Regions from separate parts of the Paenibacillus sp. Z3-2 genome, predicted to be linked through region 1. Evidence: riboswitches for the same ligand, from Rfam matches in the RefSeq annotation. Region 1 holds a riboswitch; each other region holds the start of a gene.

Region 1 (5,895 bases):
CTGCCCTCAAGCAATTCAGCCATTAGTCTGCCTGTTATAGCACTGAGCAAAATACCATTGCGGTAATGCCCAAAGGCGGCGAACAACCCGGGAACACTCTCGCAAGCACCTATATAAGGCAGTCCATCCGGAGTGGCTGGTCTTACGCCTGCCCATGCTCTCAAAAATCGAGCTTCTTTCATTCCAGGTACCCAATAGGTAGCTGCTGCTAGCAGCTTCTGTACACTCTGGACTGAAACGTTCAGATCCGTTCTGCCGGGCAGACTGGTTGCCCCAAGCCACACTTCTCCATTGGCTTTCGGAACAATATAGATATCTTCGGCATACACCGTTCTATCAGGTCTGTACCCTGCATGTTCAGCTGAGAACTGAACAGCAGCTATTTCTCCTTTTACCGACCACACAGGCAAGCTCAGATTCACATGTCTCATTAATTCTTCACTCTGTAATCCAGCCGCTATAATGACATGTTTGCATGTCATCTCACCGATCGATGTGCTGATCCCCTGTACACCATGTTCGTTTGCTTGCACGCGTATATCCTGTATCCCTTCCATTACCCGTGCTCCCATTGCTTGAGCGGATGCAGCGTATGCCTTTGTTAGATTGACAGGAAGAATCTCACTCTCGTAAGGCCTGTAGTAGGCTCCATACGTATCTCTGTTAAGCCATGATGCCTCCTGTTGCACAGTGTAACGATCCCACCACACCTCATCAGCAGACAAAGCAGAATTTCGATTGTTCTTATAGCTGCTTAATTCACTGTATGAACGAAAAGGGGTCAGGAATCCCTGGCGTTGCAGACCAACCTCTAACCCGCTAAGGATAGCCATTAGCACCTGTTGCTCATGAAGTAACTGTCTGCTCTGCCTGGCAAGCTTAGCCATCAAAGGATGAGCAAAATCCTCACTGTCTGCCGCCAGCATTCCAGCCGCGGCGCACGAAGTTCCTCCCGCGATTGCTGAACGCTCTACCAGCAGTACCTCCTGTCCACGGGAGGCAAGCTCATATGCAATGGCACAACCAACGACGCCTCCACCTACAATAATAGTTTCGGCATGAATCTTATCCGGTCTATCCGTAACACTTTTGTTTCTTGATTCCGGTTCAGATTTCAGTTGATGACTGAAATGATTTCTGTTCTGACCCGATACGATCTCTTTCATCATCTCATCTCCTTGATTCAGCGGCTCAGACTTTCTGTATCAACAATTGCCTGTCTTAATGATGCAGCAGCTCGATCCGGTGAATCGTTACCCCATATGTACGAGATCACGGCAACCCCTTGTGCTCCCGTTGAGCGGATTGCTCGAATGTTCGCCGGTTCAATGCCCCCAATCGCAATAACAGGAACGGAGACACCAGAGCACACTTCAGCAAGAGCGTGCAATCCTCTTGGGTCAAGATCAGGCTTACTGTTGGTTGCATAGACATGCCCGAAGAAAAGGTAATCGGCTCCCCGTTCTTCAGCGATTTTTGCCTCATCGATTGAATGAACAGATACACCCAGACGAAGTCGTTGCACATTGCTTATGACAGCAGTGTTGTACATACGCATAGCCTCTTGCCCCCAGTGCACACCGCCATAGGTTTCATTCTGTGAGGGCAGTTCTGATCCATTGATAACGATGCAGCAAGATGGAACTCCAATGCCACGCAAACTTTCAGCCCAACCGATCTTTTGTTGCCATGTGAGTTCTTTCTCTCGTATGTGAATATAGTCGACCCACGGCCACACGTCCTTTGCTGATTTCACAAAAGAGGCTTGATCTTCTCCCCCCGTAGATACAACATGCAGTTCAAATGATCCGTGTACATGTTCATGAGAAATTGCCGTACTGTTCATCTCCTTCCATGCGTGAATGCTATAAAAATACAAAAAAGCCACTCCCGTAGGGGAGTGGCTGCGTATTAATAATTGGAGCAGATGACTGAATGATGCATACAGTTCATTTCGTACAAAACAGCTATGGAACTCAAACCATAACTTATACAAGGAACTGCATGTTTCAACTCGCTAAGCCGACAGTTGAAATTCATTCGAATTTCCGTTTGCTCAGGTCATTTACTGAAACGCGCGCGCCACTTCCCTACGCTGGTATGATCCAGATCAGGTGCAAAGGGTCCGGAATCGCATTCTTCCATCTCAGCCGCATCGTGCGGCCCCCCTAGTGTTCATATGAAGTTGTAGCTTATGTTACCATAGACGGTTTTTTTTGTCACCGTTCAATTCTATTAAACGTTCCCTGAATCGTCTAGTTTTTCTCAGACCATTCTTCGACATTCCATGTTTTGGTGACCCAACCCTCGTAGAAATCAGGTTCATGAGATACCAACAACACCGTTCCCTTGAATTCTTGCAAGGCACGCTGCAACTCAGCTTTTGCTGTGACATCCAGATGGTTCGTTGGCTCATCGAACAGAATCCAGTTGCTCTCACGCATCAAGAGCTTGCACAAACGAACCTTGGCTTGTTCTCCACCACTCAGCATGTTAAGCGGACGGGTAATATGCTCATTTTTTAATCCACAGCGAGCGAGATGCCCCCGGACTTCATTCTGTGTCAAATGTGAGAACTCATTCCAGACATCCTCAATCGGCGTGATGTTCCCAGCACGAACTTCCTGCTCAAAATAGGCCGTTTCGAGATAATCTCCCAAAAAGGTCTTTCCACTGAGTGGAGATATCTTGCCCAAGATGGTTTTCAGCAGCGTCGATTTACCCACACCATTACAGCCTACAATGGCAATTTTTTCACCACGTTCAATCGTCATCGTCATTTTAGGCAGCAAAGGATACGTGTATCCAATTTCAAAATCAATACCCTCAAAGACCGTTTTGCTACTCGCGCGGGCATCCTTGAATTTGAACGTTGGTTTGGCCGCCTCATCTGGACGATCAATACGTTCAATCCTGTCCAGTTGCTTCTCCCGGCTCTTCGCTCGACCTGAGGTTGAAGCACGTGCTTTGTTACGCTGAATGAAATCTTCCTGCTTCTTGATGTACTCTTGCTGCTTCTCATACGCATCAATATGCTGGGCTTTATTCATATCCGCCATCTCCAGGAACTTGTTATAGTTCGCTGCATATCGCGTTAATTTGGCAAATTCCAAATGATAAATGACATTCACGACTTCATTCATGAATTCCGTATCATGGGAGATTAGAAGAAACGCATGCGGGTAGTCCTTCAGGTAACGTGACAGCCATTCAATGTGCTCTACATCCAGATAGTTGGTCGGCTCATCCAGCAAAAGAGCTGTAGGTTTCTCAAGCAGAAGCTTGGCAAGAAGCACCTTGGTACGTTGCCCCCCACTTAGAGCTGCGACATCACGATCAAGACCAATTGCGGACAAACCAAGACCATTGGCCATCTCTTCCACTTTTACGTCAATCAGATAGAAGTCGCCCTGCTCCAGTTGTTCCTGAATATCGCCCATCTCTTCCAGCAACTGTTCCAGCTTATCTGGATCTGCATCCGCCATCTGGTCTGTAATATTCATCATTTCTTTTTCCAATTCAAGCAACGGAAGGAATGCATCCTTAAGCACGTCACGAATGGTTTTGCCCGGCGTAAGCTTCGTGTGCTGATCCAAATATCCATAACGGACCTTAGGTGTCCATTCCACTTTTCCACTGTCTTTAAGCAATTTACCTGTAAGGATGTTCATTAGTGTGGATTTACCCACACCATTGGCACCAACAAGTCCTACGCGCTCTCCGGCGAGTAAGCGAAACGATACATTTTTAAATAATGTGCGATCTCCAAAATTGTGACTCACGTTCTCTACTGACAATAAACTCATAAGATGAGGTTGCTCCTATCTATTAGACATTACTTTTTTTATTGTTCCGAAACCCTATTCTAGCACAGGTCCTGTCTTTTCTGAAAGTAATGTAAACAGTTCAGGAACCTCTTCCATGATTTTGTCATGCAGGCTCCTCTAACGATTAGAGCAGTTATATTCGAAATAGCCTTGTGCAGCTGCTTGTCTTGCATCTGTGAACACCTCTTCGGCACGGTAACCATTACCACATGTGGAGGGGTAGTAATACTTGATAGCCGTTAAAGGATCTACCCCACCTACGATGGCCGTTTTCTTCACAAGTCTGCCTCCACCAATCGCATAATTGTTGATCTTCTGATCCCCCACGGCTATTCCCTGGATAAAAGCCATAATTCCTGTATCATTAATGGAGTTATACCAATCCTCCTGTGAAATCAGGGGCATCGTAAACGTATAGGAAATACCGTTCTTTCTGGCAAACTCATTATGACGGTTAATCACATCAGCCAGATCATCCTGCACAGTGGTTACAATTCTGGTTCGTCTAACCTGCTCAAATACGTCGGCATCCTGAAGCAAAGGAATCTGAGTGCTAGAAGCCAGTTCTTTTTGAAATCCCTCTATCCATTTTCCTGCGTTTGCATCGTAAGCATACACGTAATCGTCCAATGTAAAGTTAATACTACTACCGTTTGAATCGGAATATGTATAAGGTTTCTTGGGACTCCATACTTGCCGAAAAGAATGTTCGCGGTTACCTGTCATCTCTATTTCTGTGGAAAACATATAATAGCCGTCGTAATCCAGGATAACTAACGCAGGAATGTAATTAAACATACTTCGAATGGCTGCGGGATCATCCTGAATCCCCATATTTAAAGCCAACGTCTGAGTAAATGTTAACAAGGCAAGCTCTTTGTCCGCTTTAACAAACTTGGTTGAATCATAACCCGCTTCATCATTTTGCTTCTCATTCTGATGCATCACTGCACCTGCATCCATGACTGCGGTTTGAAGTGCAGCTCTGTATCGATGACCTAGATATTGGGCCTCTTCAGCATCCTGGGTATGGAGCGAGATGATCCAGAAGAGCGGAAAAAAGATCAGCACGAATACAATAGATAGCTCAGTAATCTTCATTGAGGACCATACCTCCATATGTGACAAATATCGCCGAAGCCTGAGCTGTACCACTTAGCCATTCACGAATGAGCATGGAAGGTGTACGATTTGTATTTTGGAGCGTCACGGTGAAAAAGTCCCCTGTCGTCAACGTATATCTTCGGCCGGGATGATCAGCCGGTAACACAACTGAGGACGGGAATAGTCGCTCTCGAATCTGAGCGAAATAATATCCATCCTGTACAATCTCGTAGGTCCCGGTAAAACTGTTATTGTCCATAGGGTCCGTATAATGAGGTACATATTTTTTATGCAAATGTTCCATCGACACCTCATACACATTGCCCGTCTGAGCCAATTGCTCCTCAAACTCAGCCAACATTCGAGGTGAAATGTACCCTTTCGTTCGGACAGCATCAACAAGACGTGTTACATTCTGAACAGCCGTCATACGTGCTATATCATCCTGCCGATCAGCAGTTTCAGCAGCTGGATACACATAGAGCAGAAGGACTGCGAGTAACACAGCAAGCAGCTTGGATGCGGCATTAATCAATTCATACTCGCCTCCTTCCAAAAAACAATTTTGAGCAGTTCTCCAGTTTCACTTCGTATAAACTCAGGTCTGTAGGTAGCATTGAGTTGGACAGGAATAGTAGCTGCTTTATTGACAAGCGGATCAATCAAATACGTATTTCCTTCTACTTCCACAGGGATGCCTGTGCCCGTCATCTGCCTCACGGTGTGCAGCACTTCCGCACCACTATACTGATCTGGATTGGTTGTACGCAGTGTTGTAATAAGCCGACCTTCCATACCTGCTGTTGTCTGTACTCTATCCTTTAAGGCCACTGATAAAATCGTAACATTCTGTTGCCCGTACAGGCAGGCTGTCACAAACAAGACAACCGCCGTACAAAACAACATGAGATGCTGGGTATTTTGGGACATCTTAAACCAACTCCTGTCAGGATTGCTGGAAGAT
Region 2 (5,895 bases), 3.1 Mb from region 1:
GATACGGATTCGTCAAAATTACTATATAACTCTATTAAATTAGTAATTTCCAGGAATTCAGCTCTGTAATTAGATAGAAGAGTACATCCATCTTAAATACAGAAATTGACGGTTGTATACCCACATTTTCCATGGTATCCCTCTATATGCCAGTCGTCAAGTTGATTTTGGCTTTCAAGTTAGAGTTTTCACAAAGACAAATATAATCAGTTGTTACGTCTAACTATGTAATTCTATATTTTACCAAATGTAAGGAACATCCAATCAGAAACGCAACAAGACGGATGGGAGATTAAGATACTAATTGTTTGCCGATTTACACACTTTCTCTGTGTCAGTCTCATAATAGTGTAAGCAGACACAATCCATCACTGTCTTGTGTTATTGATAGTAATTGATCTATCAAACTATACAGACGAATAGGTCTCATAACTGGTATAAAATGAAAAGATCATCAACATCTGTGAGAGCAAGAAACAGATATATTGGCTCTGTAAATAATAATCTTAGAAGCTCAATGTTGTATGAATAATTTAACTATACAGTCTTGGTGAAACTCAATTAATTCGTTACAGTAGATCGTCAGGTAACATATTTGACCTGAGATCTCTCATTTTAGGTTATTTGGTTGATTTGGAATGTAATTTTCTCGTTTAGAGTTTCTTAAATCTCAGTGTTGATAATTCGGGGAATAAAATTAAAAATGATGGGTTGAGCGAAACAGAGCAAATAATCGAAGTTCGCCAGTTTGTCATACAAAGAGCTCGAGATGCCTTCGACCGATTAAATCATAAGTCGCGCATTTACTTATCACTTTGCTCTAGATGATTATGGAAACATGTTAATCAAACAACAAGTTATAGCTTTCAACAAAACAATTATCTGGTTTAACTCGCTTAACAACAACTCGTAGACGAAGAGCTTCCTATTTGCAAAACTTCAGATAAAGAATCCCGGCTCACAATGACATTGTGAGCCGTATTGTTAATTAAATGCACTCATATCGGTGGCAAAGGCACGAATGTCCTGCGTAATGCGCATGCTACAGAACTTCGGTCCGCACATGGAGCAGAAATGAGCTTCCTTGGCCCCTTCGGCTGGCAGCGTCTCATCATGGTAGGAAAGCGCACGTTCAGGGTCCAGTGACAGGTTAAACTGGTCACGCCAGCGGAACTCGAAGCGCGCTTTGGACAGGGCGTCATCCCGGCGCTGGGCACGTGGATGGCCTTTTGCCAGATCAGCGGCATGGGCTGCGATCTTGTAGGCGATAACCCCTTCCCGCACATCATCCTTGTTGGGCAGGCCTAGATGTTCTTTTGGCGTAACATAACAGAGCATGGACGTGCCGAACCAGCCAATCATGGCCGCCCCAATGGCGGATGTGATGTGATCGTATCCCGGGGCAATGTCGGTTGTCAGTGGACCCAGCGTATAGAACGGTGCTTCTTTGCAAATCTCCATCTGCAAGTCCACATTTTCCTTGATCTTGTGCATCGGCACGTGACCCGGGCCTTCAATCATCACTTGCACATCGTGCTTCCACGCGATCTGCGTCAGTTCTCCAAGCGTCGCCAGTTCCGCCATCTGTGCTTCATCGTTGGCATCGTAGATGCTGCCTGGGCGAAGTCCATCTCCCAGCGAGAACGCGACATCATACCTTTTCATAATCTCGCAGATTTCTTCAAAATGGGTGTACAAAAAGTTCTCCTGATGATGTGCAAGGCACCATGCTGCCATAATGGACCCACCGCGAGACACAATGCCTGTCATCCGCTTGGCCGTCATCGGGATATAACGCAGCAGCACGCCTGCATGAATCGTAAAGTAGTCCACACCCTGCTCTGCCTGCTCAATTAGCGTGTCACGGTATAACTCCCAGGTCAGTGCTTCCGCTTCGCCATTCACCTTCTCCAGCGCCTGATACAGCGGCACCGTACCGATTGGCACAGGGGAATTGCGGATAATCCATTCCCGGGTAGTATGAATGTCTTTGCCTGTGGACAGATCCATTACGGTATCCGACCCCCAGCGTACCGCCCAGGTCATCTTCTCCACCTCTTCCTCGATGGAAGAAGATACAGCAGAGTTGCCAATGTTGGCATTGATCTTCACATGAAAATGACGACCGATCAACATCGGCTCACTCTCCGGGTGATTGATGTTAGACGGCAGGATGGCTCTTCCACTCGCCAGCTCCTGGCGCACGAATTCCGGCTCCACGCCTTCACGAATGGCGGCAAACTCCATCTCTGCCGTAATGACTCCCTGCCTCGCATAATGCATCTGAGTCACACAGCGTCCTGTCTGTGCTCGCAGCGGTTTGCCACGCAATCCAGGGTACTCTTCGGCTCCAGCTCTCTTCCCTCCGGGCTTTAATCCGTTATCCTCGGGTTTAACTGTACGGCCTTGGTAAGCCTCGACATCGCCACGCTCTGTGATCCAGCGGGTACGCAGGGCTGGTAGACCTGCCCGGATATCGGCATGAAATTCGGGATCAGTCATCGGACCGCTCGTATCGTAGACACGCAGCGGCTCGTTATGCTCCACCCCTTGGGGAGTATTCGTGTCATGAAGGGCTATTTCACGCTCCGGGACAGCAATGTCCGGCCGTGAGCCCTGAATGTAGACTTTGCGGCTGCCCGGAAAGGGCTGAACCCGTCCGGCCGCCTCTGTTTTCTTTTCCACCTGCTGACCCGTATGTTCCTGTTCCATCGCTTGTTGTCCCGTTTGATTTCCTGTACTCATGTTCACTTTTCTCCTCCTTAGTGTTCCTTCGCTTGGATTGGTTGGTATCATCATTAGCTCGCTTACGTACCTGTCCCAAATCAACGCAATGCAGAGAAGAATGAGCGATCCTACACCAGACCAGAGGAGACATCATTCATGTACAGTTCACAACATAACGGAGGTTACCACAGATCATGAATCTATGAGACTTCTCTCCTTATCCAAGCCCACTTTTGCAGGTTATTGAAAAAGAAGCCCATGGAGTCCGCGCTATATCGCCTGTTCCCTGTATATAAAAAAGCCGGTCCCCGAAGGAACCGACTTTTATGTCCATCACCAATAATGCACCTTCAATCAGCTCCTTAACGGAGCACTGCAAGGGTCACATTATGTGGTGGTTGTGGTCATATCGCCGATTACTTCCCTACGCTGGTATGATCCAGATCAGGTGCAAAGGGTCCGGAATCTCATGCGATTCCGTCTCAGTCCGGACAGTTCGGACTCCCCCAGTAACGTTAACAAGTTGCGGCTTACACAAGCCGCTGTTCATATGCAATGAAGCTGGCCCCGCTGGGCCGTCCATTACAGAGTAGCGCAACCGGGACATAAAAACAACCTTTATATCCCAGATTACTAACTTAATTGGTGACAGACCTTACATCAACATCAGGATAACATGAGCCCCATCTGCGTAGCAGCTTCCTTTAGCACAGGTGCGTATTCGTGCAAAGTCTCCTGCGAAAGTCGGCTGACAGGTCCTGAGACCGAGAGCGCAGCTGCAATATTGCCTCTACGATCCATAATCGGCACCGATACCGCGGCAGCTCCCGGCTCACGTTCCTCGTAACTCGTGGCATATCCGTTATCCCGGATGTCTCCCATCTGCGCCAGATACACCGCTGGATCGATAAATACCGGCCATTCAGGCCCATTCATCAGTTCTTCACGGTCCTCGTCCGACGCAAACGCCATCAAGACTTTGCTGGAAGCCCCGACAGATAGCGGGAGTCTAACGCCGACGGGAGCAACACGGCGAATTGCCTGATCACTTTGTACAGCCTGAATCCGAATCCGTTCACTGCCATCACGCAGGTACAGACTTACGGTCTCTCCCAACCGGTCTCTCAGCCGCTCCATTGCAGGCAGCAGCAAAATCGCCGGATCATCACTGCGTGACATATGGGCTGATAGCTCCCAGATTCGTATGCCAAGTCGGTACTTCTCCGTTGCCGCATCCCGGATGACAAAGCCTCGATCCTCCAGCGTAGCCATCAGGCGATGCACTGTACTTTTGTGCAAACCAATCTGACTGGCAATTTCGGTGAGTCCCAGATCACTGCGCGTGGTAAAACATAATAATATATCCAGCGCCCGTTCTACAGCCCGGACGGTTAACTTACGATCTTCCATGGCATAATGCCCTCCTCATGTTTCATCACATGAAACTTGGTTACATAAATTATATGAGAAACGGTCTCATCTGTAAACCAAAAAGAGTTAAGATCTGAATAGGCCAAGTTATAAATATTTCCTTTTTATAAGACTAAATCCCCTGTAATTTACTCGCTAAGGGAATGTTACCCATATATCTTAAGAACTATATAACAATTGCGTAACAAATGCCCTCAATCAATTGACTTTGACTATATTGGAACATACGATAAAGATATATTACTTTAAGATATCGCTCTGAAGCAGGTTCTGAAATAGACGCAATTCTCTTTTCATGTCGTTGTTATCTTCAACTGAACTTCAAAGGAGGGGCCATTCATGTATCCAACATCCCAGAGCGAAGCCCCGCTGCAAACAAAAGTATCCGATCTGCCCTCTTCGTTATCACCGAGGCTGATTCGGTTCAAACATATTATCGTAGCGTTGCTGCTCTCCGTTGTATTTTTCCTGCTGTTTTGTTTTATTGCACTGCATGGTTATATCGCATGGGTATTATCCAATCCAACCGTAGCGCCTGTCTTCTCCAACCCGATGCAGGCCAAGAACATGAAGTACGAAGACATCACGTTTCCGGCAGCAGATGGCAGCCGGACGATGCAGGGATGGTATATTCCTGCTGACAACACTGCGAGCAAAACGATCATCTTCAGTCACGGATACGGTGCTAACCGGGAAGAAACATGGGTACCTATGTACGATCTGGCCCACTATGCTCATCAACTCGGGTTCAACGTGGTCATGTTCGATTACGGTTTTGCCTCCCAAGTGAACAAAGCTGTAGCCACAGGTGGCAAAGCCGAGTCACAGCAGTTGCTCGGTGCCATCCAGTTTGCCAAGCAGCGTGGTGCACAGGAATTGGTTGTCTGGGGCTTCTCGATGGGTGCCGGTACTGCGTTACAAACCGGACTCATTACGAAGGAAGTGGATGCGATGATTCTGGACAGTTCGTTCTTGCTTGAGCCGGACACACTGTACCACAACATTCACAACCAGATTGACCTCCCGCGTCAACCGACACTGGAGATTATGAAACTGTTGTTCCCCGTTCTGAATGGAACCGGATTACAGCAGATTCCGTATCAGGAAGTAAAAAAAGAGGACTATCCGTTCCCGATCTTCTTCATCCATGGTACGGAGGACGAGAAGGCGCCTTACCCGATTGCAGAGGAGCTCGCCGCCAACCAGACCAATCCGTACTCGGATGTATGGATTGTCCAGGACGCGCATCATGAACTTATTTTCCGAGAACACCCGAAGGAATATATTCGCCGTGTCTCTACGTTCCTGAGTCATGTAACGAAGACAAGCAGTGACGATGTGCAGAACACCAATAGTGGAGAATAACTGTATTTAATAATCGAGTTTCTCGTTGATTCTTGAGCCCTCCAGGGCTCTTTTTTTTGCATACATAGGACAACAGGCTAGTGGAATATACTCTTGGGACGCATTAAGCGACGGTCTGAGCATGCAATGAAATTCATCTGAAGGAGGTCCACCAGATATGAACTGGTATGGATATGGTCACCTGCTGCCTCTGCGGACATTGGAGGAAATTCGTTTCTGGAAAGAGCAGGAGAAAGAACATACACTCGTCATTCGTGCACTGGTCCCTGAACTGGAGCCCCCATACGTTAAGCTCCTGGAGGAATGGGAGGCTACTTTTGAGCACAGTGAGAGAGTAGCGAATCAGCTATTAAAGCAACTATTACCGGGAAC
Region 3 (5,895 bases), 2.8 Mb from region 1:
AAGCAGACCATTGGCTGTAAAGGGAGCCACGACAAGGTTAGTGATATTGTGTACCAACGGGTTTTGCGTACGAACACGTTCCAGATAAGACATATAATTTCCTCCTTGTTTTGTATGCTTTCCAGAATCTTCTGACTAAAAAGCTACAAACGGTTGTTATTCCGATATAGCGTGGCTCAGGTTCCTTAGATTTCTGAGACCGCTTCAAATTTTACTTACTCTCCGTGCAAATTAGTAAAAGCATCCTCGGCTTTCACTGTTTCAGGAATCAATTCGTTTACAACGAGCCATGCACGTACATTCTCCCACGACTCCATTTCCTGCCGACCAAACGATTGTCCTTCTTCATTCATAAGTGGCAGTAAAATAGCCAGACTTTTGGTTTCGATCTCGGCGTCTAGCGGAGATGTTTCATTCTCATGAGCCAGCAGAATATTCAAGGCTTCCTCTGGGTGCTCCGTTACATATGTCTGGCCCTCCTGGATCGCTTTGACGAACCGGGTAAGCTGGTCCTTTTTCGCTTCAATGCCAGCTTCACTTGCGGTCAGAACCAATTCATAATAATCAGGCACACCATAATCGACGGGGTTAATCGATCTCATGGCATGTCCTTCTTTCTCCAAAATCAATTGTTCATGGTTAATAAAACCACCCATTATCGCATCCGCCTGTCCGGAAGCCAGCGAAGGAATCAGATCGAACCCGACGTCGACCAGATTCATGTTGTCGGGGTTGCCGCCATCGTGGCTAATCATCGTATGCACCATCGCTTCATACAGAGGAATGGAGGAATAACCGACAGTCTTTCTTTCAAGATCTTTGGGTGAATTCACGTTGCCATTCGCTTCGGTCAACAGATGCACCAGCGGATGCCGAACGACAGCAGCAATGGAACGTACAGGAATGTTCTCGCCACGCGCGAGCAATATTTGGGGTTGGTAGCTTAGAGCCAGATCGATTTTCCCGGCAGCAACAAGTTTGAGTGAATCATTGGTATCCGCAGGCATCTGAATATCGACATCGAGACCTTGATCTGCAAAGTATCCTTTTTCTTGAGCAACGTAGAAGAAGGAATGTACTGCATTCGGGTACCAGTCGAGCATGATGGACAGTTTATCTTTGGCGTCTGATGCTGGTTCTGTTACAGACGAGTCTGTTTGCTGTGCATTGGTTGCCGAATCTGTTGTTGTCGTGTTTTTGCTAGTACTCGTGGTGCTGCATCCACTAACAATCAGCAACAGGCTTATGAGCATGATGGGAAGCAGGGAATATATGCCTTTGTTATTCATAAATGAAGTTCCTCATTTCATCGTTTTGATTTGTAGAAAATGGACAGCAGCATGTTAACGGACAATGTGACAATGTACTGATTGAAGATCTGCTGAAATTGTGCATAAGGTATATTTTGAAGATCGTAACTCCTGTATTTACATCTAATTTCTGTCTAAGTTTTATCCAACTTTCCTTTTGGCTCCATGACGATGACGCCGTAAGCTAAACCGTTTCTCCAGCCAAGCAATCAGTGCAAACAAAATGATTCCCAGCAAGGATAACAGCACAATAGCGGCAAACATCGCATCCGTATTCATATTGCTGGACATGCGGCGGCTGAAGTAGCCGAGCCCTTTACTGCCACCGAGCCATTCGCCAATCGTTGCCCCAACCACGCAGTACACCACAGACATCTTTAGCCCCGAGAAAAATGAAGGGAGTGCCAGCGGAACCTGGAGTTTGCGAAAAATATCCCATTTGCTGGCGCCCATGGTGAGTAGTAGTTCACGCTGTTCTGGGTCGCCTTGGCGGAGTCCATCGTAGGTACTGACCACAATGGGGAAGAACGCGATCAGGAACACCACGGCGACTTTACTCCACAGCGTGTAGCCGAACCACAGGATGAATACGGGGGACAGGGCAATCAGCGGGATCGTCTGACTGATCACGATGAAGGGATATAAGGCCTTTTCAATCGAGCGATTCATATGCATGCCTGTCGCCAGCGCAATTCCGGTCACTATGGACAAGCCAAAACCAACAGCAACCTCCATAAAGGTAGCAGGCAGATGTATGGTCAGCAGCAGACGACGATGCTCAACCAGTGAGCCTGCGATGGCCGTGGGTGCAGGAATGATGAAGGAAGGCACCCATCCCATACGTACAATCGTTTCCCAGATCGCCAGTAAAAAGAGCATGAGCAGAATGAACAAACCATATTGGGAAAACCACTTCGAGAGCCACGTCTGGACGCTAACCTTATCGCTTCGCATGCAATTGTTCCTCCAGTTGTCGTCTCATCTGCACGAGAGCCGGTTCGTAGATCAGGTCCGAATGCCTTGGACGTGGCAAAGGAACCGTCATTTCCCGCAGTTGCTGACCTTGTCCGCCTGGAGTTAGTAGAATAATACGATCACTTAAAAGCAATGCTTCTTCAATGTCATGTGTAATAAACAGGACGGTTTGGCCAAAGCCCTCCCACAGCTCCAACAACCAGCGATGCATTTCTCGTTTGGTTAAGGCGTCGAGCGCACCGAAGGGTTCATCCAGCAACATGAGCTGTCCGCCTGTAAGCAAAGTACGAAGCAGTGCTACCCGCTGCCGCATGCCACCGGATAACTCATCCGGATAGGAATGTTCATAACCTGACAGGCCGAACCTGGCTAATCCAGCCATGATGTCGGCCCGCAGCTTGTCCTTGTTCTGTCGGCCTGGTGCCAACTCGGCAGGCAGCATGCAGTTCTCCAAGACGGTCCGCCAGGATAACAGCAGATCTTTCTGCGGCATATAGGCGACTCGTCCGAGCCGTTGTCCTTGCGGTACATCGGCAATGTCGATGGTGCCGACGGTTGGCTCATGCAAGCCTGCGAGCAGCTTGAAGAGCGTGCTTTTACCTGATCCGCTGGAGCCAATGAGTGAGACAAATTCTCTCTGTTGAACCTGAAGCGACACATTGGAGAGTACGGGTGGATCTTTTTTTTCGGGAAAAGCGAAGCTTACGTTGTGAATGGTTACATGGTTGGCCATCTGATCCTCACCCCCTTAATGTCAGACTGGTGAAATAACAACGACATCCTGTGCTCTGCAAAAGAAACAAAAAAGACCCCCCCATTTCCGGAGAAATGAGTGGGTCTGTAAGTTAGATCCGCAATTTATCTTCACATATACATGATAAAATTCCGCTTACTAAAAGGCCGCTCCACTTCCCTCCGCTGGTATGATCCAGATCAGGTTCAAAGGGTCCGAATAGTCATATTCGTCTCAGCCGCAGGGCTCCCCTAGTGCAAATGTACAAGATATGCAGTTGTATGTTCAGCATATATCACTTGAACATGAACTGTAAAGAGGCAGCATGATGGAATTGTTGAGGTGAACTTGGAGTCAGATCCGAGGAGCGAGGTTGTAATCATACAAATTTCAGTTGGAATGAATTTCTTTTGTCCCTCGTTGTGCTTAGAACAATCGAACAATTTACCTCGTTTCAAGAACCCGATATAATAGGGATGGCGCATATTGGCCGGATCACAAATGCAGGTGGGATTTCTCCCTCCTAAGCAGAATGGGGACCCGAGTTGAAAACGTTCAAAAAAGTATATATTGAGATCACAAGTATCTGCAATCTGGCATGCAGCTTCTGTCCGCAGACACAGCGTGCCAAAGGATTCATTGACCCTGAAGTCTTCAACAATATACTGGATCAAGTTAAACCACATACCAACCATATTTATTTACATGTCAAAGGTGAACCCTTGTTGCATCCCAAAATAGATCTGCTGCTTGATTCCGCACATGCGAAGGGACTCAAGGTGAACATTACAACGAATGGTACGCTGCTGCCCAAGACTCAGCATAAATTGCTTGGCAAACCGGCGCTGCGGCAGATGAACTTCTCTCTGCACAGCTTCGATGGGCATGAAGGTTCAACCGATCGTGACGGGTACCTGAGCAACATCTTGTCTTTTGTACATGAAGCGGTGAAGCACAATGTTATCATCTCATTCCGGCTGTGGAATCTGACGCAGGATAACTTTACGAATGCTCAGATGAATCGAAATCGGGAGACCCTTGAAGTGCTGGAACGTGAGTTCAATCTGGACTTTCGTATTGAAGAAAAAGTGGTTCCAGGCAGCGGGGTCAAAATCGCCCCAAATGTATACCTGAACCAGGATCATGAGTTCCAGTGGCCGAGTCTGGATGCACCGGAAGATGACGGGAAAGGATTTTGCCATGCACTACGCGGTCAGGCGGCTGTGCTAGTGGATGGAACGGTGGTTCCATGCTGTCTTGATGGTGAGGGTGTCATTAACCTCGGTAACGTGCACGAGAAGTCATTCTCGGAGATTATTGAGGGTGAGCGAGCGAGCAATCTGGTGTATGGTTTTTCCAAGCGTGAAGCGGTGGAAGAGTTGTGCCGGAAGTGCGGGTATCGTCAGCGGTTTGGAGCCTAGAATATAAAGTGAATACCATCATGTTTTCATAAGATCACGTTGTCTGTAACAGATGATGTGGTCTTTGTTGTGTATATTGAGGTTGTAAATAGAGCATATCCGAAGTTGATATCGGTACATAACAAGTAAACACGGGACCACAAAGCATGCTGAAACATCAGGTTCTATGCTGGGAAGTGTAAACGTGATCTAATGATTATTCTTGTCCCCTTCCTTATTTGGTAGGATTAGGTTGTATTTCAGACAGAGGTGCACCTCTGGCGAACTTCCAGTACAAGCTCAGGCTAGTACTACCAAAAAACGAGAATAAGGGAGGAATAAAGTTATGAAAAAAATGTTGACGCTGTTGCTGTCCGCTGGTTTGGTTGCTTCCATATTTGGTGCAGTTCCGGCTGCGGCTGCACCTACGGTTGTAAATTCAACTATTATTGTTCCAAAGAATACGACCTATGACGGTCAAGGCAAAACCTTTGTAGCCAATCCCTCCACACTGGGCGACGGATCTCAAGCAGAGGGTCAAAAGCCAGTCTTTCGCCTGGAGGCAGGGGCCACGCTCAAAAATGTAAATATCGGATCACCTGCTGCCGATGGTGTTCACTGTTATGGAAACTGTAATATATCGAATGTGGTTTGGCAGGACGTGGGCGAGGATGCACTAACATTGAAGTCGGCCGGAACGGTCAATATTACCGGCGGAGCAGCGTACAAGGCCTATGATAAAGTGTTCCAGATGAATGCAGCCGGAACGATTAACATCAAAAATTTCCGTGCAGATGATATTGGCAAGCTGGTTCGCCAAAATGGTGGAACTTCCTTCGCAGTTAACATGACCCTGGATAACTCCAACATTTCCAATGTGAAAGATGCAATTATGCGTACAGACAGCAGTACATCACAAGGAAAAATCACGAATACACGGTATTCCAAAGTACCAACGTTGTTCAAGGGTTTCGCTTCAGGAAAAACGAGTCAGTCCGGGAATACGCAATATTAAGGCATTGCCACAAATACCCATCTGATGTACATTAGAAGCAATGAAATAAAGTGAACCGGGAGCTCAATGAAGTTGGGCTGAGAGAGTGGCCTTGTGCCGCTGACCGTACATCTGATCTGGGTAATGCCAGCGTAGAGAACATGGATTTACAATGTGTAAGGGTGAATTGTGGAAAATTAACGTGGGATAACAACAGGACTTCTTTCGGCTGTGGTGAACTTTTTGCTACAACAGAGAGAAGGATTGATATTCCGTCTTTGCGTCAACCATCCAATACATGATTGTGAGAATTGTACACTGTACGTAAGGCCTGCCCGGAACCGGGGAGGCTTTTTTTTGTTTACTTTAATAAACCCGACGGGGAGCAGAGGAAGGAAGTAGAGAAGATGGCAACAACAGCAGGCAACAAGCGATTGAAACTAACAGATATTCTGGTAACCATCGTGATCGCAGTGGTGTTTG
Region 4 (5,895 bases), 3.3 Mb from region 1:
CTTCATGCCAGCGATCCTGATTGAGAAAATGAACATGAAGGAAGCCGGAGCAGCGCTTAGCGTCACTTGTTTCTGGATTGCCATGTCTGTCGGACGACTCTTCGCCGGATATATCGCAGAGAAATTCCAATACCGCGTCTATGTCCTGTATAGTTGTCTCGCTTCTGTTCTCTTGTTAATGGTATTCCCATATACAAACCAAATCTGGTCTGCATTTCTTATTATCTTACTGCTTGGACTTGCGATGTCAGGGATATTCTCCATTGCCCTTGTCTTCGCCAGTAAACTGCTGCCTGGAACAGAAGAATCCACACCCAGTATCTTGATTGCCTCAGGTGGGGTCGGCGGTGCTATTCTGCCTTTGACCACGGGATGGAGTCTTGATCATTTGGAGGTTAATCAATCTGCATGGATGCTTGCCATCTTTGCGGTTGGCCTGCTTGTCATTAGCGTGATCACGTATCAATGGCAGAACAAACATATAGTGGATTCTGCGACTTAACAGTTATGTGTTTATCCTTTCCTGAAAATTAACTATTAAATATATCAAGATGTCCACCTTCATAAACTGATGGCGGACATCTTTTTTGTAGTGTTATTCTGTTCTAACGAGACTAGCACACTATAACCTCGAATTATTGCGTTGCACAAGATTGCCCAGGAAATACTTTGGGCACAGCTGCATCACACACTTTTGTTAACAACAGGCATTACAGGCCCATTATCCTTGATGAATTTACCGAATACATATCGTACGAGAGGTCCCAAAATGATCAATTGATATGGAAGAGCAAGGCTGAAGTTACGAGCGATTGTATGAAGGTACGTACGAAGTACGGATGCCCCATTTAATTGATCCGCCAGATATGCCGACATCATTCCATACAAGGACATGATCAGAACCATGCCAATCACCATGAATAATGACATGGCAAGCACACCCAAAATCTTGTTGGACTTGTCAAAGGGCAAGGAAAAAGCAATCTTTTTCGCTATAGGTCCAACTATGAAAGACTCCACCAGGAACGCGATCACAAAACATAATATGAATTGAAGCAGTATCTCAAGCGGGGACATCTTACCGAGTAACCCACTGTGCCATAGATTGAAGAACATCATGACGACGACCATCCCTGTACACATCATTAATCCAAAAATAATTTGTTCCTTCTTGCTTGTTGGCACTTCTCTCATCCTCTCTGTTTACTTTGACAATTATAGAGATGACGAACCCCTCCACATAAGTGAACATTCCGTGAACAATTAGACGGGTACTCCAATGAAATTATATCTCCCGTGTGATGACTTGCAGGTACTCAATTCAAAAGATGGGGTTCTTTCCTACAACAGAAATTTCCAGAGAAAAGACAGTTTGGATAAAGCTGTGATTGCCATTCGTTTGAAAACAGAGCCTTTCTGATTCGTAGATTCTGCTGGATGCTCACCTTTATTCACACGCGTACTATGTGCACGTTTGATATCCATAGCCTCTGTTAGTTCGTTGGCGAATGCAGAACCAGAAATGACCACAGCAGATTCGGTATTTAGAAAGGCGGATCTGGGATCAAGATTATACGAACCAACCATGCTGAGGTAACCATCCATAACAAATGATTTGCCGTGTATGGAATAAGGGCCTTGGTATTCATAAATGGCCAGACTGGTATCAAGCAACCGTTTCTTAGAGCTTAAGTATCCCGCGAAAGCCAAAGGGTTAGGGGTCTGCTGGATTGAATTGGTTAGCATGACCCATTCTGCTTTTGGATTCATCGACAGATGTACTGCTTTCTTCATTTTCTTGGTAGGAATGGCATATGGCGTCTGAAGGTACACTTTCGACTTTGCTTGATTGGCGAAATGAACAAATGCTCTCCACATGGTCGGGTCTTTATACAGCCTTTGGATTGGATTGTGAATGAAAGCGACGTGGTCGGAATGAAGAGCTCCTTGAGCCCATTCCTTCGGCAACACTTTAACAAAAGGATCGCTCTGAGCCCGAGCTTTTTTATATAACTGAGCCAGCCGAGCCAGCTCTTTTAACCCCTTTGCATGATGCTGACGTTTTGCATGTTTTTCTGGTTTGGTGAATGGATGGTTCCATAACCGATCTATATATTTTTTCATTTCAACAACCGTGGTGTTCGTATTATGGTTTGGATTGTAAACAAGGACATCCCGATCGAATACATAGTCTTTTTGGGGTTGCAATGCCATGTATCTATCACCAATATTTTGGCCGCCAATGATGCCATATGTGTTGTCGACAAGAAGGATTTTGTCATGCAGACGGTTATGCCATGTCCATGGCATAACTATGTGGAGTGGTTCATAATACCTTAACTCCACATTGGGGTGAGCTGCAATGGCATCTGGAATATCACGCAATTCTCCGCGCATGTTGTGAAAAATCCCGTCTAAAATGATTCGAACATGAACACCCCGATCAGCTGCATCGAATAAAGCAGCAAAAAAGAGTTGAGATGTTTTTCCTTTTTGGATGGAGTAATAAGCCAGGTCGATGCTTGTTTTCGCCTCTCGAATGGTCTGGATTCTCACCTGACCGGATTGAAAGCCGTCCTCCAAGAGCAATACGCGATCTGTCGTACTTCCTGCTGTTAACGATTTTTGCATATCCGTATTTTCAATAGTAGATGGAGACAGAACCAAAAATAAAAGGTAAGCTGTGAAAAAAACGTATACACAATAGGACAGAATAATTGCGAATATGGTTTTAAAGATCATTCAGTACGCCCCCATTTTTATGTAAAAAGTAATTATTTGTATAGCAGTACTATCTCCTTCTGTATCTAAATTATGTTGTTTAATTAATCAAGCGACTCCGGTCAAGGTCAAACGATCAAAAGCTCAGCTCGGAGCGACTCAGAAACAGGTAGGCTATGACCCGAAATCCGATGCTTTTGCACTCAGTCAGCTTTCCTTTTATAATTCGCCACGATAATTGATAAAAATCACACATCTAGAGAGGTCGTTATACGCATGTATAATGGCCTCTTTGATTAATTCATACGTGCCCCCATCCAGTTCCTGACTGGACACGTTCCACCTGCTGGCCTATAATTACCCTAGTAATGCCCGTAACTTCATAGTTTCCCAGGGGAGTCGGAATTGGCCGGCTGAGAGTGTATCCCACCAAGATACTAACCCTTAGACCTGATCTGGATCATGCCAGCGTAGGAATCGGAGTATATCGAATTGGCACAGCCCTATGGCTGAACGCCACCTCTCTAACGCCTGCACGCGTCCCGGATTACGGGGCGCTTTTTTGACGTTCTTTTTGAATAAAAAATAACGTCATCCAGATCTCAACTGGTATAAATCTGTCGATTTATGCAAGATGATTGGATATGAAGCCAAGGAGTACCCCGTGCCACTCGGCCGGACATACCGAAGGAGAGAACCACAGATGAAATGGCGTAAAACAATGGGATTGTTGCTCTTATGTGTGCTTATGGTGACTGTAGCCGCATGTGGCGGCAAAGAAGCTGCCCCAGCAGGGCAGAACGGCAACACGAATACGGAAAGCAGCAACGAAGGTGACACTGCCGCCCTGAAAGATATTAAAGTGGTGCTCGACTGGACACCGAATACGAATCATACCGGCCTGTATGCCGCTGTAGATCAAGGTTTTTACAAGGCTGAGGGCTTGAACGTAGAGATTGTACAACCAGGTGCCGGTGGCGCAGATACAATGGTTGCCTCCAATGAAGCGCCTTTTGGCGTAAGCTATCAGGAGAGTGTAACTCAAGCCCGCACACAGGGTGTTCCATTAATCTCCATCGCAGCAGTTATTCAGCATAATACATCCGGATTCGCTGCTCCGGCGGATCGGAATATTAATTCACCGAAAGACTTTGAAGGCAAAACCTATGGCGGTTGGGGTTCCCCAGTGGAAGAAGCCGTGATGCAATCCATTATGGAAGGCGACGGAGCCGATGTATCCAAAGTGAAAAATATTAACATGGGTGATGCCGACTTTTTCACCGCAGTGAAACGGGACATTGATTTCGCGTGGATTTTCTACGCCTGGACGGGTATCGAAGCCGAACTGCGCGGGGAACCGATCGACATGTTATATGTGAAGGATTATTCAGAAGCATTGGATTACTACACGCCTGTCCTCGTAACGAACGAGCAGACGATTCAGAATGACCCTGATCTGGTGAAAGCATTCCTGAAAGCCACTTCCGAAGGGTATCAATATGCGATTGATCATCCCGAAGACGCAGCGAACATTCTGATCAAGGCCGTACCGGATCTGGACAAGGAATTGGTACTGGCAAGCCAGAAATGGCTTAGTCCGAAGTACACGGATGACGCCCCGCGTTGGGGTGAACAAAAACAGGAAGTATGGCAGAACTACACCGACTGGATGTTTAGCAAAAAACTGCTGGATGAACAGATCGATGTGAGCAAGGCATATACGAACGAGTTTTTACCCAAATAATAATCTAACTGTTAAGTTGACCTTTATGTACACAAGAACGAAGAGTGCAGAACCCATCTGAAGAAACAAAGTGTTCGCCTTTATCCCGGGATTTCCCCATTGAAAAGGAATCAAGAAATCCGGGGATAACAGCGATCGGAGGAGGGTACTGCAATCGGAGTGGTAAAGTGTACATTCGCTATGTTCGACTTATACCACCCATTCGAAAGGAGCCGTGATCTCTCATGGCAAGCACACTGCTTAGCATTCAAGTTATTCCGAAAACGCCAAATGGCGAGAACTCTTATCCTTACGTAGATCGCGCCATTGAAGTTATTCAACAATCTGGCCTGAAGTATCAGGTGAACCCGCTCGACACCACCATGGAGGGGGAACTGGAGGAACTGTTGGAGGTTGTCCGCAAGATGCATGAGGTACTCGTGGAAGCTGGCAGCCCAAGCATCATCTCCCAGATCAAAATCGCCCATAGCCCTACTGGCTTCAGCATGGATACCCTGACGGAGAAATATCGCTAATGCACGCCTATTTCAAAAGCGTATGGCCGCCCTTTGTGGCGGTTATTCTCTTTATAGCGATATGGCAGGGGGCCGTTTCCCTGTTCCATATCGAGAAATGGATGCTGCCGGCACCGTCCGACATCGCCCGCGAAGCGGCATCCCAGGCCGAGCGACTTGGCATGCACGCCTCCGCAACCATTCAGTTAACGCTGATCGGATTCGCGGCAGGCACGGCGGTCGGATTGCTGATTGCGATGGTGCTCCATTTGGTCCCTTTTCTCAAATCAGCCCTGTATCCTTTACTTATTCTTAGTCAAAATATTCCGACCATCGCGCTGGCGCCGCTCCTGTTAATCTGGTTCGGATTCGGGCTGCTGCCCAAGCTGATTACGATCATCCTGGTCTGCTTCTTTCCCGTTGCGGTGGCGGCCATGGACGGCTTGACCCGTACTGATGCCGCGATGATGAACTATATGCGCATGGCTGGTGCCAAACGTCACCAGATCTTCTGGAAGTTGGAGCTTCCCCATGCCCTGCCATCGGTGTTCTCCGGTGTCAAAATTGCCGCTACCTATAGCGTGATGGGTGCCATCATCGCCGAATGGATTGGTGCAGACAAGGGCATTGGATATTATATGATGCTGCAAAAGTCAGCTTATCGCACAGATCGCCTATTCGTGGCCATCATGATTATTGTCGCGCTCAGCTTGCTGCTCTTCCTGCTCATTGCGCTACTGGAGAAGCTGCTCGTGCGCTGGCGTCCACAGAAGCGGTAATAAAATGTGTGGATATACCAAGTAGTACACAGTGTGGCATGATGCCATAGTAGTTGTGAATAACACGTATGCACATCTCACAAGGGGAAGCTGTGATGACAATTAAATAAGAAGATGTAATCTGTATATTAGGAAGTGATGACCATATGAATTGGCA

What was found. Region 1 has a riboswitch for thiamine pyrophosphate ahead of M1D71_RS16755 (thiamine phosphate synthase). Riboswitches for the same ligand answer to the same signal wherever they lie in the genome.
Region 2: linked by a shared signal. The riboswitch ahead of thiC (phosphomethylpyrimidine synthase ThiC) and the one ahead of M1D71_RS16755 (thiamine phosphate synthase) in region 1 are both predicted to bind thiamine pyrophosphate.
Region 3: linked by a shared signal. The riboswitch ahead of M1D71_RS04105 (ABC transporter ATP-binding protein) and the one ahead of M1D71_RS16755 (thiamine phosphate synthase) in region 1 are both predicted to bind thiamine pyrophosphate.
Region 4: linked by a shared signal. The riboswitch ahead of M1D71_RS02205 (ABC transporter substrate-binding protein) and the one ahead of M1D71_RS16755 (thiamine phosphate synthase) in region 1 are both predicted to bind thiamine pyrophosphate.

Annotation. Positions count from the first base shown of each region.
Region 1 covers NZ_CP096397.1:3,739,504-3,745,398, forward strand. Annotated here, with positions in the region: gene thiO (glycine oxidase ThiO) at 1-1,169, opposite strand, end outside; gene M1D71_RS16755 (thiamine phosphate synthase) at 1,184-1,879, opposite strand; TPP riboswitch at 2,071-2,180, opposite strand; gene M1D71_RS16760 (ABC-F family ATP-binding cassette domain-containing protein) at 2,256-3,806, opposite strand; gene M1D71_RS16765 (hypothetical protein) at 3,945-4,928, opposite strand; gene M1D71_RS16770 (hypothetical protein) at 4,915-5,466, opposite strand; gene M1D71_RS16775 (hypothetical protein) at 5,463-5,861, opposite strand; gene M1D71_RS16780 (hypothetical protein) at 5,878-5,895, opposite strand, start outside.
Region 2 covers NZ_CP096397.1:655,457-661,351, reverse strand. Annotated here, with positions in the region: gene thiC (phosphomethylpyrimidine synthase ThiC) at 985-2,712, opposite strand; TPP riboswitch at 3,132-3,245, opposite strand; gene M1D71_RS03170 (IclR family transcriptional regulator) at 3,394-4,137, opposite strand; gene M1D71_RS03165 (alpha/beta hydrolase) at 4,498-5,523, shown strand; gene M1D71_RS03160 (Fe-Mn family superoxide dismutase) at 5,681-5,895, shown strand, end outside.
Region 3 covers NZ_CP096397.1:937,420-943,314, forward strand. Annotated here, with positions in the region: gene thiM (hydroxyethylthiazole kinase) at 1-93, opposite strand, end outside; gene M1D71_RS04095 (ABC transporter substrate-binding protein) at 216-1,289, opposite strand; gene M1D71_RS04100 (ABC transporter permease) at 1,452-2,264, opposite strand; gene M1D71_RS04105 (ABC transporter ATP-binding protein) at 2,251-3,018, opposite strand; TPP riboswitch at 3,179-3,281, opposite strand; gene M1D71_RS04110 (radical SAM/SPASM domain-containing protein) at 3,564-4,439, shown strand; gene M1D71_RS04115 (pectate lyase) at 4,765-5,433, shown strand; gene M1D71_RS04120 (ECF transporter S component) at 5,820-5,895, shown strand, end outside.
Region 4 covers NZ_CP096397.1:443,807-449,701, reverse strand. Annotated here, with positions in the region: gene M1D71_RS02220 (MFS transporter) at 1-502, shown strand, start outside; gene M1D71_RS02215 (hypothetical protein) at 685-1,185, opposite strand; gene M1D71_RS02210 (phospholipase D-like domain-containing protein) at 1,342-2,742, opposite strand; TPP riboswitch at 3,104-3,216, shown strand; gene M1D71_RS02205 (ABC transporter substrate-binding protein) at 3,425-4,465, shown strand; gene M1D71_RS02200 (MTH1187 family thiamine-binding protein) at 4,690-4,980, shown strand; gene M1D71_RS02195 (ABC transporter permease) at 4,980-5,738, shown strand; gene M1D71_RS02190 (ABC transporter ATP-binding protein) at 5,885-5,895, shown strand, end outside.